Regions from separate parts of the Priestia sp. 40 genome, predicted to be linked through region 1. Evidence: riboswitches for the same ligand, from Rfam matches in the RefSeq annotation. Region 1 holds a riboswitch; each other region holds the start of a gene.

Region 1 (4,021 bases):
ATGAGAGACAAAGGAAGTGTCATAATGACGGAAACTGTTCAGTTAATTAAAAAGCTTGTTTCGATTCCCAGTCCTTCTGGAAATACAGAAAAGGTGATTTCATTTGTCGAAGACTATGTAAAAGAGCTAAATATTCAAACGTATCGCAATCGAAAAGGAGGCTTAGTCGCTACTATTCCCGGTAAAGATACAGATCATCACCGCATGCTGACGGCTCATGTCGATACATTAGGTGCTATGGTAAAAGAAATCAAACCTAGTGGACGTCTGAAAATCGACCTGATTGGAGGGTTTCGCTACAATTCTATTGAAGGAGAATATTGTGAAATTGAAACTTCATCAGGAGAAGTATTTACAGGAACCATCCTTATGCATCAAACATCTGTTCATGTGTATAAAGATGCAGGGAAAGCTGAGCGAAATCAAGAAAATATAGAAATTCGATTGGATGAAAAAGTACATAGCGCAGAAGATATTCGCAGCCTTGGAATTGAAGTCGGCGACTTTGTTTCGTTTGATCCTCGTGTAGAAATAACCAAAAGCGGTTTTATTAAATCTCGTCATCTCGATGATAAAGCAAGCGTAGCTTTATTGCTTCAGCTCATGAAAACAATTCAAGAAGAACAGATCGAACTGCCATACACTACGCATTTTCTCATTTCAAATAATGAAGAAATTGGATACGGAGGGAATTCAAACATTACGCCTCAAACGGTAGAATACTTAGCGGTTGATATGGGTGCTATGGGAGATGGACAATCTACTGATGAATACACCGTGTCTATTTGTGTAAAAGATTCAAGCGGACCGTATCATTACGGTTTGAGAAAGCATTTGGTGGAGCTAGCTAAGCAGCATGATATTCAGTATAAATTAGATATTTATCCGTTTTACGGATCAGATGCTTCTGCTGCTATTCGTGCGGGGCATGACATCGTACACGGCTTAATTGGTCCAGGAATTGATTCTTCTCATGCGTTTGAGAGAACGCATCAAGATTCATTGAACCATACGTATAAGCTTCTTCACCACTATGTGCAGTCAAACATGGTTCTGCTTTAAGAAAGGAATATTTAATTAGTGTATTTTTTATGCAGAACAAAGAGCGGGACGGGACTGTGATGTCTGTACTTTCCTTTCCTAAAAAAGAAGCCGACTGTCCGGCTTCTTTTTTTAATAAATACTATATATTTTTTTACTGGTGAAGCAACAGTTGGTAAAAAAGCACCTTTTTTAAAGAGGTATAATACTACTTCAACCTTTTGTACATTTTGTTCATTTACAGAAGTTAAAATGTTTTTAAATTTTTAAAAGTTTCTTGTGACAAGTTTTGTAGAATGGGTTTTCAAAAGGAAATGCTTTCGTCATAATGTGGATATAGCGATCACTACAATAATCGGAGGCGAATCTTTTCATGTGGGTACTGACGGTGTATGCTGGAAAAGAAATGAAAATGTTTGAATTTGAAACTGAAACGCAGGCGAGAGAAGCTTTTGCAAAAACAAATGGCTGTAAAGTTCTTTCAGAAGTCGTGTATTATAATGATCCTCATTTAACATTAGTAGCTATATAATGAAAAACAAGAGCTGACTTTATGCTCTTGTTTTTTTATAGCTTCTTGTATCTTACGAAAAGAATAGAGTTGAAATAAAAAAAAATGTACGCTATGATATGGTAGTTACTTCTATTATTCTGATAGTTTAAAAGGTTCATATATATCAAACAGCAACAGTAAAGATGCCAAGAAGGCTTAATAGGGAAACTGGTGTAAGACCAGTACTGCCCCCGCAACTGTAAGTGTGGACGAACGAGTATAACCACTGTGAAAAAATCACGGGAAGGTTCTCAAGTAGAATGATACACAAGTCAGGAGACCTGTCTTTATTGTGAAGTTTCTATTTCTCCGGGGAGCGGGAAGGGAAACGTTGGCTTAAAGTGGCATTCGTGTACACTCTTATTCTGACGTTTTACCCGCTCGCATATTAGCGAAGCGGGTTTTTCTCATATCCTAAAACTACATATCGTGCAAAAAAGGTGCGCAATGACCACATTGCGTTAAATGGGAAGTCTGGTGTGAAGCCAGCGCGGTACCCGCCACTGTGAAGAGGAGCTGATTGCATATGCCACTGTATTCGGGAAGGCGCAATCAAGTAATGAATCGAAGTCAGGAAACCAGCCTTTTTCTAATGCGAAGCTTACCCTACGGGATATAGGTGGAAGTGCAAAAACTTAGTTTGAATTTTCTGCGCCTCTATCATTGATAGAGGCGTTTTTTTAGTAAAGGAGAGAATGAGTGTGACGACTTGGAACTTGAATGCAACAAAGCATCACGTATTGATTTGTAATGGAAGCAGCTGTATGAGAAAAGGTGGAGAAGAAGCCACGCAGGCTATTCGAAATAAAGTGACCGAACTGAATCTAGATGAAGCGGTTCATACAACCCGCACGCGCTGTAACGGAAGATGCAAAGATGCTCCTGTAGCTATCGTGTACCCTTCAGGAGATTGGTACAAGCAGGTCACTGAAAACGTAGCTCATCGAATTGTTGAAGAGCATTTAGCAGGGGGCTGCAGTATAAAGGAATCGCTTATTTATGAATATGATCAAAATGGTTTCGTTTCTCCAGAAAACAGTGACTCCATAGAAGGAATTGACAAAGTAAAAAGTAACGCATAAAGGAGGAGCTAGCATGAAAGGTAAACTACTAGTTATTGGATTCGGTCCAGGAAGCTTTGAGCATATCACACAGCGAGCAAGAGAAGCCATTCAAGAAAGTGATATGATCATTGGTTATAAAACCTATGTGGAATTAATTCAAGGACTGTTAACGAATCAACAAATTATTAGTACAGGAATGACCGAAGAAGTAAGCCGTGCACAAGAAGCTGTAAAGCAAGCTGAAGCGGGGAAAACAGTGGCGGTCATTTCAAGCGGAGATGCAGGAGTATACGGAATGGCCGGCCTTGTGTATGAAGTGTTGATCGAAAAAGGATGGAAAAAAGAAACGGGCGTAGAGCTGGAAGTAATTCCTGGCATTTCGGCTATTAATTCATGCGCATCTCTCCTTGGGGCGCCCGTGATGCATGATGCCTGTACGATTAGTTTGAGTGATCATCTTACACCTTGGGAGTTAATTGAAAAAAGAATTGAAGCAGCTGCACAAGCAGATTTTGTAGTAGCCTTTTATAATCCGAAAAGCGGAAGAAGAACAAGACAAATTGTGGAAGCGCAGAGGATTCTATTAAAGTACCGTTCTCCTGATACGCCTGTTGGCCTTGTGAAAAGCGCTTATCGTGACCGTGAAGAAGTCGTAATGACGAACTTAAAAGATATGTTAAACCATGAAATAGGTATGCTGACTACCGTTGTTGTTGGGAATTCATCTACGTTCTTTTATGACGATTTGATGATTACACCGCGAGGGTATCAGCGGAAATATACCCTCAATCAAACGGAACAGCCGCTAAGACCGCATCAGCGACTTCGAAAAGAAGCAGAACCATGGGCTCTTGATCAAGAGGAGACTGTACAGCAAACGGCTTCAGCTATTGAAGCTGTTCAGAATAAAAAAGAAGAAAAAACAGCTTCACGAGCTCTTGCAGAAGAAGCGCTTCAAGCAGTTTTAGGTGAAACTACTTCTCCGGTCGTACATCAGCCAATAGAGTCTATTTTTGAAGTGGCGGTTAGTCCAGGGCTTGCGAATAAGAAGTTTACGCCCGTTCAAATGACAACACTAGCAGAAGTTGTTGGTGAAAAAGGTACGATGGAGTATACGCCTGATCATCAAATTAAATTGCAAATTCCAACGGCTCATCCAGATGTGATCATTGAAAAACTTCAAGCAGCTTCCTTTTTATTATCTCCGGTCGGAGACGTGTTTACAATTAAAGCGTGTGATTTTTGTGATGGAGAAAAAAGCGACGCCATCCCACATACGGAAGAATTACAAAAGCGCCTCGGCGGAATGGACATGCCAAAAGAGCTGAAGCTTGGTATTAATGGATGCGGTATGGCCTGTTAC
Region 2 (4,021 bases), on a different contig from region 1:
GCACTTATTTTAGGCCTTGGCTGGTTAGTAACGCTTGTTATTTTTGATGCTATTTTATCACCAGGCGGTAACGGAAACATCTTTATGAATACAACTTCTCGTCTAGTTTATGCTTGGTCTCGTAATGGAACACTATTTAAACGTTTCTCAAAAGTAGATAAGAAAACAGGAATTCCACGTGCGTCACTATGGCTATCATTTGGAATGTCCGTATTCTGGACACTGCCATTTCCTTCTTGGGAAGCGCTAGTAAACGTATGTTCAGTAGCACTTATTCTGTCTTATGCTATCGCACCAATTTCAGCTGCAGCATTCAGAGTAAATGCAAAAGATCTTAAAAAACCTTTCAAATTAAAAGGCATGAGCATTATTGCTCCTGTTTCATTTATCTTCTGTTCATACATCGTATACTGGTCAGGATGGACAACAATTTCTTGGCTGCTAGGATCACAGCTTCTAATGGTTGTTATCTACGTAGCGTTTAAGAAATACGTACCAACTGACGTTGTGAAATTTGCACAGCAGCTTAAATCTGCTTGGTGGCTAGTTGCTTATTATATTATTATGCTTGTTATCTCTTATCTAGGTTCATTTGGCGGAGGACAAGGTGTGCTAAGCAACCCACTTGACTTAATTTTAATTGCTCTTGTTTCACTCGGTATTTTCTACTGGGCGAAATACACAGGTTTACCAAAAGCAGTTATCGATACAGATGATTAATAAAAAACACGGCATGAATTCATGCCGTGTTTTTCGTTTGTATAGGCGTGTACTCTATTTATTTATCAAACAGCCATGTTTTTAATATAGCAGCATACTCACGAAAGTAGGCTTGAAGTTTAATTGAATTTGGTGTCTTTGCGCCTAAAGGATAAACATCAAAACCTTGGCGCTTGGCAATAATAGAAGCGCGAAACAGATGAAAATCACTGCTAACAAGCACGACTCGTTTATCTTGAATATCAACTTTCTTTTTGGTGAAAATAAAATTCTCAAAAGTAGAAGTTGACTGATCTTCTTTTATAATGCGATTCTTTTTAATTCCTGCTTTTCGTAGAAAACGGTAGGCTGCCTCTGCTTCAGAAATTTCTTCATCAGATCCTTTTCCACCCGTTACGATAACTTTTGTTTGTTTATGAGTCTTTAAATAAGATAAAGCTGTTTTTGCTCGCTCTTTTAAACTAGGAGACATTTGATCACCATCTACTTTAGAACCTAAAACGAGGACATAATCTGCGTTTTGTGGAACAGACTTGTGGGCAGTTTGATACATACAAAAAGATATAATTACTATATAAAGAACAAGCGAACCAATAAAGGTATAAATCATTTTTTTCTTCAACTGTGAGCACCTTCCTAGCTATTTCATAAGATGTTTGGAAAATAATTGTTATTATAGCATACGAGACCCAAATAAGTATAAACACAGTAATATATAATAATAGAAGAAAATCGTTATTGTGAATGGTTATAAAATTCGTTACAATAAAGAATAAATGATTTTAAAAGTGCCTCTAAGGAGGATAATAGGGAAATCGGTGAGAATCCGGTGCAGCCCCCGCTACTGTAAATGTGGATGAACCTGCAAAGACCCACTAGTCAAACTAGGAAGGGTGCAGAAGTAAAATGAAGCATAAGCCAGGAGACCTGCTTTTAAAAACCCCTTATTTTTCGGTGGGAGAAATAAGTCAAGACAATGTGTTAATGAGCGCATGACCAAACCTTGACTTTTACAGTTAAGGTTTTTTTATGTGGTAGGGAGTGGATAAAGTGAAAAAAGGAAAACCTCTTATGATTCAAGGAACGCACTCAGACGCTGGAAAAAGCATGATTGCTACAGCATTTTGCCGTATTTTTAAAGAAGACGGCTATCAAACTGCACCGTTTAAATCGCAAAACATGGCGCTCAATTCATACATTACAATGGATGGAAAAGAAATTGGCAGAGCGCAGGGAATTCAAGCAGAAGCTGCTGGAGTAGAAGCAACAACTAATATGAACCCTATTTTAATTAAACCAACTCGTGATCATGAATCTCAAATTGTCGTTCATGGAAAGCCGCTTCGTAATATGTTTGCTTTTCAGTATCGGCAAGAATTTTTTAATGAAGGTTTGAACGTTATCACTGAGTCTTATAAAGAGCTTGCCAGTCATTATGATCGAATTGTGATTGAAGGTGCTGGAAGTCCTGCTGAAGTCAATTTGAACGATCGGGAACTGGTAAATATGCGCGTAGCAAAGATAGCCCAAGCGCCTGTTGTGTTAGTAGGAGATATTGATAAAGGTGGAGTTTTTGCGAGCCTAGTAGGAACTCTTCAATTGCTTCCAGCTGAGCACAAGCCCAGAGTTGTCGGGGTGTTAATCAATAAATTCCGAGGAGATTTAGAACTGTTAAAACCGGGGCTAAAGTGGTTTGAAGAATACACGGGCGTTCCGGTCCTAGGCGTTATTCCTTATATGCACGACGTGGAAATTGACGCAGAAGATTCATTATCCCTCAGAAATTACTCAACCCTTGTGAATCCGTTAAAAGAAATTGATATTGCGGTTATTTCGTACCCACGCATCTCAAATTTTACAGACATCGATCCTTTAAGCTTAGAAGAAGACTGTCATGTGAGGCTTGTAACCAAGCCATCACAACTAGGTACGCCTGATTTAATTGTTTTACCAGGAAGCAAAAATACGATTGAAGATGCGCAGTTTTTACAAGAAAGCGGGCTGGCTCTAGCCATTAATCAAGTCTTGAACGCAACGAACGCTCACGTTATTGGCATCTGCGGGGGATATCAAATGTTAGGCGAGACGATTACGGACCCCGATGCAGTAGAGTCCCGGATTGAATCTATTAAAGGGCTGGGTTTGCTTCCAGTGGAAACCGTTATGACAACCAGCAAAAAAACAGAAAGAGTTTCTGGATATGTTCAGTTAGAGAGTGAGAAGGTTTCGATTGAAGGCTATGAAATTCATATGGGAAAGACGGTTTCTAAAAGCATGACGGAAGCCTTTGCGGTGGTAGATGATCAAAAAGAAGGAACGGTTAAAGAAAACATCATTGGCACGTATGTTCATGATGTGTTTCATAACGATGCTTTGCGCAGAGCTTTGCTTAATCAAATTCGCAAACATAAAAAATTGCCACCTATTACGGATACATTCAACAGCCGTCTGCAAAAAGAGGAGTCTTTTTCAAAAGCAGCAGCATATGTGAGAGAAGCTGTAGATATGGAAAAGCTGTATCATTTAATAGACAACTATAAAAGCCCGGAGCAAGCACAAAAAGTATAGCTTGTAGAGGCTTTCGCTTGTTTTTTTACCGAGAACTTTAGTACGCTGTGCTACGTTGCCTAGTTCAACAGTCTAGCACTCGCAACAAATAAAAGATAATTGTTTCCCACTCTATATAGGGTGGAAACATGGTTTATGGACAGGAAAATGAATGGTTAATGTAATGTAAAACATCATGCCTCGTTTCCTAGAGGAGCTGAAAGTATTGATTTTTAAACGTATTTTTTTAAACAAAGCATCTATCTTATACATAGTTAGTTTATTTATTGTATGTGTTTCGGTGATTATGGGCGTATTTATTGGTACAGTTTCGTTAACCGTAGGAGATACAATTAAAATTATTATTGGTCACCTTACCGGACTATCCTTATACCATGGTCCAGAGAACATGGATTTAATCATATGGCAAATTCGATTTCCAAGAGTACTGGTGGCATTTTTAGTAGGAGCGTCGCTTTCAATAGCAGGGGCTGCCTTTCAAGGGCTATTAAGAAACTCTCTTGCCGATCCTTACACGATCGGAGTTTCCTCAGGTGCGACCCTTGGCTCTGTCATGGCAATTTATTTTCATTGGAGTATTTTTGGTTTATCTATCTTCACGCTGCCTGTAGTCGGTATTGTATCTGGATTTATTACTCTTCTTTTAGTTTTTGGTATTACAAAGCTCGCAAGCGGCAATTTGGCCAATGAAACCATCATCTTAGCGGGGATTATTTTATCATCCTTTATGAGC
Region 3 (4,021 bases), on a different contig from region 1:
TAGGTGGTATTCTTATTATCCTTGGTTTAGCAACAAGAGTCATAGGTGCTTTATTTATAGCAGTAATGCTCGGCGCTATTTTCACAGCCAAGCTTAAAAGCGGATTTGTTGGCGGATTTGAGTTTGATATCGCTTTAATTGCAATGTCTGCTCACCTATTTCTTGCAGGAAGCCAGTTCCTTGCTCTTGATAAAGTGGTATTTAAAAAGAAGAAACTGCTTTTTCTCTTCAAGAAGAAAGCAGTAAATAAAAAAGAAAGCTTATACTCTCCCAATATAAGCTTTCAGGTTAGTCCCGCCGTTTGAGGCGGGCTTTTTTTATATTTGAAGCAGTAAATTCGCAAATAAAGAAGAGCGCTCGGACAACGTATCAATTTGAATATGTTCATATTCCGCATGTATTCCTTTTCCGCATGCTCCTAATCCATCCAACGTGGGAACACCAATGGCCGCTGTAAAATTGCCATCACTTCCGCCGCCAACAGCCGCTTCTTCTAATTTCATACCCAGTTTGGCCGCAATTGACTGAGCGCATTCAAATAACTCTTCCGTTTGTTTAGACTTCACCATCGGAGGACGGTTCATGCCTCCCGTTACTTCGAGCTTTATCCCTTTTAAGATGGGTGTTAAGTTCAAAATAATATCCGTCATACGTTTCGCTTCTTCTTCTGTAGAAACACGTAAATCTACGTGTGCTTCTGCATATTCCGGCACTACATTTGTACCGCTGCCTCCTGTAAATGTTCCAACGTTCACCGTTGTACCTTTTTCATAATCTGTTAAGCCCTGCAAGAAAATCACTTGGCGCGCAAGCTCTTCAATCGCATTGATTCCTTCTTTGTGGTGATTACCCGCGTGTGCTGCTCGTCCCCATACTTTTACGGTGAAAATTCCCGCTCCTTTGCGCGACGTTTTTAACGCACCTGAACCCGCCACAGCCGGTTCCGCTACTAGCACTGCTTCACTTCTTTGTGCTTCTTCTTCAATGTATTTTTTAGAAGAAATTGACCCAATCTCTTCATCCGAATTGCAGAAAAACACAATTTTTTTATCGAGCGATAAGCCAAGCTCTTGAATCGCTTTAATCGCCCATATAGATTGCACAATGCCGCCTTTCATGTCTAAAATTCCCGGACCGTACAGCTTGTTTCCCTCTGTTCTTAGACTCAGCCTTCCCTTTTCCCATACCGTGTCAAAGTGACCGATAATTAAAAGCTGCTTTTCTCCTTCTCCAATCGTAAATTTCAAATGGTTTCCTACTTCTTTTTCTTCTATAATTTCGTACCCTACCCCTAAACGCTTTTGAAACAGCTCCGTTAAATACATTCCACACTGATCTACTAACTCTTTACTGTAGGACGGTGATTCTTTTTTCACAAATCCAACTAAATCTTCAAGCATCTCTTGTTCGTGTTCTTTTAAATAACTAAATACACTTTGTTCTACCATTACCTGACTCAAATCAATTCCTCCTCCAAACAACCCCTGCTGCTTGCATTAAATGCTTTTATTTATCGTACGTATAACTATGTTCTACGTTTCACATAACGACCTTAAATTATCCTTAATTATAATGGTTTTCAGACAATTTTCCATCATTTAAATACAGATAATACTTTAACTTATTCATAACAGACCGAAAATAGCCATAAACTTCAACAAATTCATACAAAAAAGCTTCAATCTTCAACAGATTAAAGCTTTCGTTTGACTAATTGACATTTATTTTAATATTTTTCCCTTTTGACTTCACACTCACAAAAACAAACATAGACACTAAAAAAATAAACAGAATAACGCCAACCATTTCAAAGTTTACTTCGGCCCATGGGTTAAAGAAAGTGAATGCTAAATAGAGTGACACACCATACGCGAGGACAACAATAACCCAGCCCATCAAGCGGGAAGCAGATCGCCCAAACTTACTCGATTCATTCACCATTTTATGTACAATCAGTGAATCGATTGTATCTGTCAGCATCATACCAAACATAAATACTAGTCCTAATAAAAGCGGCGTATACTTGCCTGCGTTCCCTACAGCTAGAGACCACACGGCCGTTTGACTGACCGTTTCGGCTGCTAAAGCGAACAACGCTCCTACAAGAATAATTAAAAAAGGATTCGTTGTTCCTTTTGCGATTTTCGGAATAAACTTCCCTTTTAACCCGCTCAGCTCAAACTCTTCCTCTTTATTTTTGGTTCGAAGCAAATGATATGTGTTTAATGTCCCGATTAGAAAGAGGGAGATAATGGATACCCAGGATGCAAAATGATCGAAATACGATGGAAACGTAAAATTCTTCATCACCACGCCAAGCACCCCGGCCGTGACGGCCACCATTCCTCCGTGACCTAGTGAAAACAGCGTGCCGACCCACGGGGCAAAACGGCTCCCCATTCGCCAATTATATCGGGTCTGGCCATCAATAAAAGCTAAGTGATCTGCATCCAATCCGTGCCTGATTCCTAATAAAAAGACAAGTAAAAAAACTGATAAACCTTCCATTTCCTACACTCCTTTTTTTAAAATAAAACATAAAAAAGCCTCAATTCTATAGAAATTGAGGATGTGTCGGCATATGAAAATAAACAGCAATTGCTCACTGCGTACCTTGATACACCGCCTCTTTCCTAGAAGAGTCAAGTGTACAGAATAGGTAGGTCTCCTGGCTTGAGATCATCATTTTCTACCGCCTTCCCCGTTTTGAGTGACGATAAGATAGAAAACTCCCTGCTTACAGTGGCTGGACCGCTCGAGATTTGCACTCGATTCCCTGTTACCTCTTACGCTATGTAAGAGCACCTAAACTGTGCGAATGATTCATTTTCTTCCTCATTATACTAGTACCGCTTACAAATGAATAGAGAAAATTCAAATAAAAAAGCCCTGCTAAGCTTTACATGCTTAGCAGGGCTTTTTAAAGCAATTAAATTACTTCTACCGTTACGTCTACGTTACCGCTGATTGCTTTTGAATACGGGCAGTATGAGTGAGCTAGGTCTACATATTTTTTCGCTGTTTCTAAATCTAAGCCTTCGATATGAGCTTCAAGCGCTACAGCAATTTTTACTCCTTGATCAGCTTTATCTGGAAGCAGCTGAACAGTAGCTTTTACTTCACTGCTTTTGATTTCTACGTTATGTTTTTTCAACATAAATTCTAACGCACTGTTGAAACAAGCACTGTATCCAGCTGCAAATAGCTGCTCTGGGTTTGTTGCTGTTGTTGCTTCTCCACCAAGTGCTGGAGGTGTTGCAACATCTAAATTAAAGATATTATCTAAAGAATGAACTTCTCCTGTTCTTCCACCTGTGTTAACGACTGTTGTTTCATATAAAGCTTTCATGTATAAATCTCTCCTCTTTTTTAGTAATTTTATTAAAAGTTTTTTATTTATCGTTTCTGTAATTTAATTGTACAAAATTTAATTTTAAAAAACAAGTATTAAATGCATTAAAAATTTCCCAATAAAAAAAGCCGCGTATTTGCGGCTTTTTCTTAATAATATTGAGACTGCCCGTCATAAGCTGATTTTCGAAAAATAGACAGATTGGTAATAGCTCTCATAATTTTGGTATTAAAAATAACATAATGAATAAACAACGCGAGCACGCAGCCTAGAATAGCTCCTGTTAACACATCGAATGGATAGTGAACGCCAACCCATACGCGTGAAAATGCAATGAGTGCACCCATTACAACCCACATGCGCCCTGAACGTTTGAAATGTAGCCAAATGGTAAAAGTGATAACTAATGCAGACGTAGCATGATCGCTTGGAAATGAAGAATTCGCGGCGTGATCAATAAGCTGATTCACGTGGTGAGAGATAAATGGACGATCTCGATAAGCAAATAAACTAATCACTTTATTGATAATGACTCCTGTGGCACAAGCACATAAAGCTTGGAATGCTACAACACGGCTGCCGTTTTTATTAATAAGTAAAAACAAGCCGAGTAAAACAATAAGTACATACTGGGCATAATCTGCAAAGAATACCATCAGCGAATCTACA
Region 4 (4,021 bases), on a different contig from region 1:
CGTCAGCCGTTAACTGAGGGAACTGCTTAATATCTTGACCCATATTAATTTCAAACGGCGTCCAGAAGTTAGCTAGCATACGCTTGTATTTAGGGAACGCCCATGAAAATCGGACGTCATCCCAGTTTAAAATATTTGAGCTCTTGCCGTTGATGATTCCTGTCGAACGGTTCGGAGCTGTTTCGTTCATTAATTCTCGTTTTAACATGCTTGTCATCAATTATTCACTCCTTTTAACTATGACAGCTTTCACATTCTTCAATGACTTCACTTGATGTTGAACGTACGTAGTAGGTCGTTTTTAACTTTTCTTTCCATGCCGTCATATGAAGATCCAGCAGCTCTTTTGCTCGGATATCATTTTGCACATATAAGTTGAATGAAATGGATTGATCAATATGGCGCTGGCGCTTGGCGTTTTGCTTAATGCTCCAGTGCTGATCAATTAAATAAACGGACTTATAATACCAGTTTGTTGCTGGTGATAAATCTGGTGCCGTCACCGGGATTTTATAGTTTTTCTTTTCCTCTGAATAAAACTTACGGAAAATCGGATCAATACTCGCAGTAGAACCCGCGATAATAGATGTTGATGAATTAGGTGCTACAGCCATTAAGTATCCATTTCTTATCCCATTGTTTTGAACTTCGTTACGCAGTTCACTCCACGCTTCGCTTGTGTATTTACGTGTTTCAAAATAAGCGCCTGACTCAAAATCTGAGCCTTTAAATAATGGATATGCGCCTTTTTCTTTAGCTAAGTTCATGCTTGCCTGTACGGTTAAGTAAGCAATTTGCTCATACAATTCATCGCAATATGCTACCGCTTCATCTGTTTCCCATGCTATTTTCTTTAAGGCAAGCAAGTGGTTCCAACCAAATGTCCCAAGCCCTACTGCGCGGTATTTTTGGTTTGTTAGTTTTGCTTGAAGTACCGGCAAATCATTTAACTCAATAACGTTATCAAGCATGCGTACTTGAATTGGAATTAAACGTTCAAGCACATCTTCAGTTACGGCTCTCGCTAAGTTAATAGAAGAAAGATTACATACAACAAAATCGCCCGGATTCTTTGTAATAATAATTTTTCCGTCTTCCGTAATTTCCTCCGTTACGACCGTTGTGCTTTGATTTTGCGTAATTTCTGTACATAAGTTGCTGCAGTAGATCATGCCCTCGTGGCGGTTTTGATTAGCTCTGTTAACCGTATCACGATAGAACATATAAGGCGTTCCAGTTTCAAGCTGCGAAAGCATAATGCGCTTGAAAATTTCAATAGCAGGTACTGTTTCTCTTGAAAGCTGTTCATTATTTACACACTCAGCGTAACGAGTGCGGAACGAACCGCTGCCTTCTTCTTCATCATAAAAATCTTCTAACGAGTAGCCCATCAGCGTACGAACTTCGTGAGGATCGAATAAGTGCCAGTCTTCACGTGCTTCTACTTTTTCCATAAACAAATCTGGCAAACATACGCCAGTGAATAAATCATGCGTGCGCTGACGTTCGTCACCATTGTTCAAACGCGCGTCTAAGAATGAAAAGATGTCTTTATGCCATACGTCTAAATATACGGCAATAGCTCCTTGTTGTTGACCTAGCTGATCGACACTTACAGCCGTATTATTTAGCTGTTTCATCCATGGAATTGTTCCTGATGATACGCCTTTAAAACCTTTTATATCACTTCCTCGGCTTCTAATATGACCGAGGTAGACACCAATTCCGCCTCCATTTTTACTAAGCGTGGCCAAATCTGTATTGCTATCATAAATACCGCGTAAGCTGTCATCAATCGTATCAATAAAGCAGCTAGATAGCTGTCCATAGCTCTTTCCTGCGTTTGAAAGTGTTGGTGTGGCAACCGTCATATATAGACTAGAAAGCGCCCAGTACGCTTCTTTTACTAATGCTGTTCGATTTTCTTTCTTTTCTTGAGACATCAGCGTCATAGCAATGATAAGAAAACGTTCTTGCGGTAATTCGTATACGCGCTTATCATGTGATGTCGCTAAATAGCGATCTGCTAATGTCAGCAATCCAATGTATGTAAATAAACGATCGCGTTCAGGAATAATGACTGAGGCAATTTCATTAATTTCTTCTTCTGTATATGTTTTTAATAGCTGTTTATTATAAATGCCGATTTTTGTTAGTTCTTGAATAAGCTGATAAAACGAACCGTACTTCTCTTTTTTATCGTAACCTCGGTTGTCCGCTGCTTTTCGATATAGTTCGTTTAAGTAGACGTCTGCCGCTACGTACGTCCAATCTGGTTCTTCCATTGAAATACGCTCTAAGGCTGCTAAAATTAGGACGTTTGCAACCTTTTCGTCCGTCATATTTTCCTTTACTGTAACAGTTTGAATAACCTTTTCCTCATACAAAGAAAAATCAAGCTGCGTAAATTCTTTTTTTAAACGTTCAATATATGCAGTTAATTCATGTAGAATTGTAGGCTTTAATGTATTCACCATAAAGATGGCTCCTCTCTTCACTTCAAAATAAAAAAATCGCTCACCGTACCTCGGTGAGCGAATAGAACGAAGATAGAAGAAGACACTAAGTCTTTTCTCAATCCTCGCTCTACCCTCTCACCTCCCGAAGAAGATAAAACGACATAAAAAAGGCAGGTCTCCTGACTTATGCTTCTTTTTACTTTAAGGCCTTCCCATGATGTTTAATCACAGTGGATCTCCTTATTTCATCAGCATTCACAGTTGCGGGGACAGCTTTGGATTTTCACCAAATTCCCTTTTAAGTCTTTTTATCAGACACCTTTTTCACTGGAAAACACAAAATATAGTATTTTATTATCAATTTCAAAACAACATATTGTGTTATGTTATAAACACATTATATAGGACAACTTAGAAAACTATCAACCTATTTTCAAAAATAATTTTGTTTTTTACGATAAAATCCTTCGACTTTTTTCATCAAACTATTCCATCATAACATGTTTTGACACGCTTGATGGAACAATGTGCTCTTTTTAAAAAATTTGTCTTATTTTTCTACTAAACATTGACAACCTCAATAAAAAAACCGTTTTTCATAAAAAACGGTTTTTACTTATTTGTATTCTTTTTCAAATGCTGTGATTGTTTTGATAAACTTTTTATCAATATCGTATCCTATCCCCGGTTTTTCCTTCACCTTTATTACTCCGGCTTCTACCTCTACTTCGGGCTTAATAATATCTTTTTCCCAATAGCGAGACGACGCAGAAATGTCACCTGGTATCGTGAAAGAAGGCAGTGTGGCAAGGGCAATGTTATGAGCTCGTGAAATCCCGGCTTCTAACATTCCTCCAACCCAAAGCCTTACACCGTGCTGGGCGCATAAATCATGAATTTGCTTTGCTACGGACAGTCCGCCAACTCGACCGATTTTCACATTGATAATCTTGCAGCTTTTTTGTTCGATTGCATGACGTGCATCTTCATAGCTCACAATACTTTCATCTAAGCAAATCGGCGTCTTCATTTGCTTTTGTAACAATCGATGATCAAGGATATCATCAGAACTTAACGGCTGTTCAATCATCATTAAATTCAATTCATCTAGTTTCTTCAATGAATCACTATCGCTTAACGTATAGGCTGAATTGGCATCAGCCATAAGAGGAATGCTTGGAAATTCATCTCGAATTTGTTTCAGTAGCTCATAGTCGGCACCCGGCTTAATTTTCACTTTAAAGCGCTTATAACCATCTTTCATGTACGTCTTTATTTGTTCTTTCATGATGGAAATATCATTTAAGCCAACTACCACGCCAGCTTCTACAGCAGGCCTTACTCCGCCAATTACTTCAGCTAACGGCTTATTTTGCCGCTTTGCATACAAATCCCATACAGCACAGTCCAAAGCTGCTTTAGCCATGTTGTTCCGCTTTAGAGGTTTGAATAACTTTTGAACATCCTCTGGTTTTTGAAGCTGCTGATGAAGAAGCGAAGGAATTAAAAAATCCTCTAACATATGAAAACATGTCTGAATCGTTTCTTCCGTATACCAAGGA

Evidence for each region. A riboswitch is a leader RNA that binds a small molecule or an ion and turns the genes downstream of it on or off. The one in region 1 is predicted to bind cobalamin.
Region 2: it holds a riboswitch for cobalamin, as region 1 does, so the genes downstream of both, ACO1DI_RS27025 (cobyric acid synthase) here and ACO1DI_RS21575 ((2Fe-2S) ferredoxin domain-containing protein) in region 1, are expected to answer to the same signal.
Region 3: it holds a riboswitch for cobalamin, as region 1 does, so the genes downstream of both, ACO1DI_RS18075 (sodium:proton antiporter) here and ACO1DI_RS21575 ((2Fe-2S) ferredoxin domain-containing protein) in region 1, are expected to answer to the same signal.
Region 4: it holds a riboswitch for cobalamin, as region 1 does, so the genes downstream of both, ACO1DI_RS09090 (ribonucleoside-diphosphate reductase subunit alpha) here and ACO1DI_RS21575 ((2Fe-2S) ferredoxin domain-containing protein) in region 1, are expected to answer to the same signal.

What each region holds. Positions count from the first base shown of each region.
Region 1 covers NZ_JBMPZA010000019.1:7,861-11,881, forward strand. The annotation lists gene ACO1DI_RS21565 (M42 family metallopeptidase) at 25-1,062, shown strand; gene ACO1DI_RS21570 (hypothetical protein) at 1,415-1,573, shown strand; cobalamin riboswitch at 1,719-1,897, shown strand; cobalamin riboswitch at 2,016-2,195, shown strand; gene ACO1DI_RS21575 ((2Fe-2S) ferredoxin domain-containing protein) at 2,296-2,676, shown strand; gene cobJ (precorrin-3B C(17)-methyltransferase) at 2,690-4,021, shown strand, end outside.
Region 2 covers NZ_JBMPZA010000026.1:161,320-165,340, reverse strand. The annotation lists gene ACO1DI_RS27035 (APC family permease) at 1-720, shown strand, start outside; gene ACO1DI_RS27030 (YdcF family protein) at 779-1,342, opposite strand; cobalamin riboswitch at 1,490-1,669, shown strand; gene ACO1DI_RS27025 (cobyric acid synthase) at 1,762-3,288, shown strand; gene ACO1DI_RS27020 (FecCD family ABC transporter permease) at 3,494-4,021, shown strand, end outside.
Region 3 covers NZ_JBMPZA010000015.1:622,067-626,087, forward strand. The annotation lists gene ACO1DI_RS18065 (DoxX family protein) at 1-305, shown strand, start outside; gene ACO1DI_RS18070 (M20 family metallopeptidase) at 318-1,481, opposite strand; gene ACO1DI_RS18075 (sodium:proton antiporter) at 1,711-2,508, opposite strand; cobalamin riboswitch at 2,642-2,824, opposite strand; gene ACO1DI_RS18080 (organic hydroperoxide resistance protein) at 2,930-3,349, opposite strand; gene ACO1DI_RS18085 (undecaprenyl-diphosphatase) at 3,502-4,021, opposite strand, start outside.
Region 4 covers NZ_JBMPZA010000005.1:1,548,472-1,552,492, forward strand. The annotation lists gene ACO1DI_RS09085 (ribonucleotide-diphosphate reductase subunit beta) at 1-217, opposite strand, end outside; gene ACO1DI_RS09090 (ribonucleoside-diphosphate reductase subunit alpha) at 234-2,477, opposite strand; cobalamin riboswitch at 2,612-2,797, opposite strand; gene menC (o-succinylbenzoate synthase) at 3,076-4,021, opposite strand, start outside.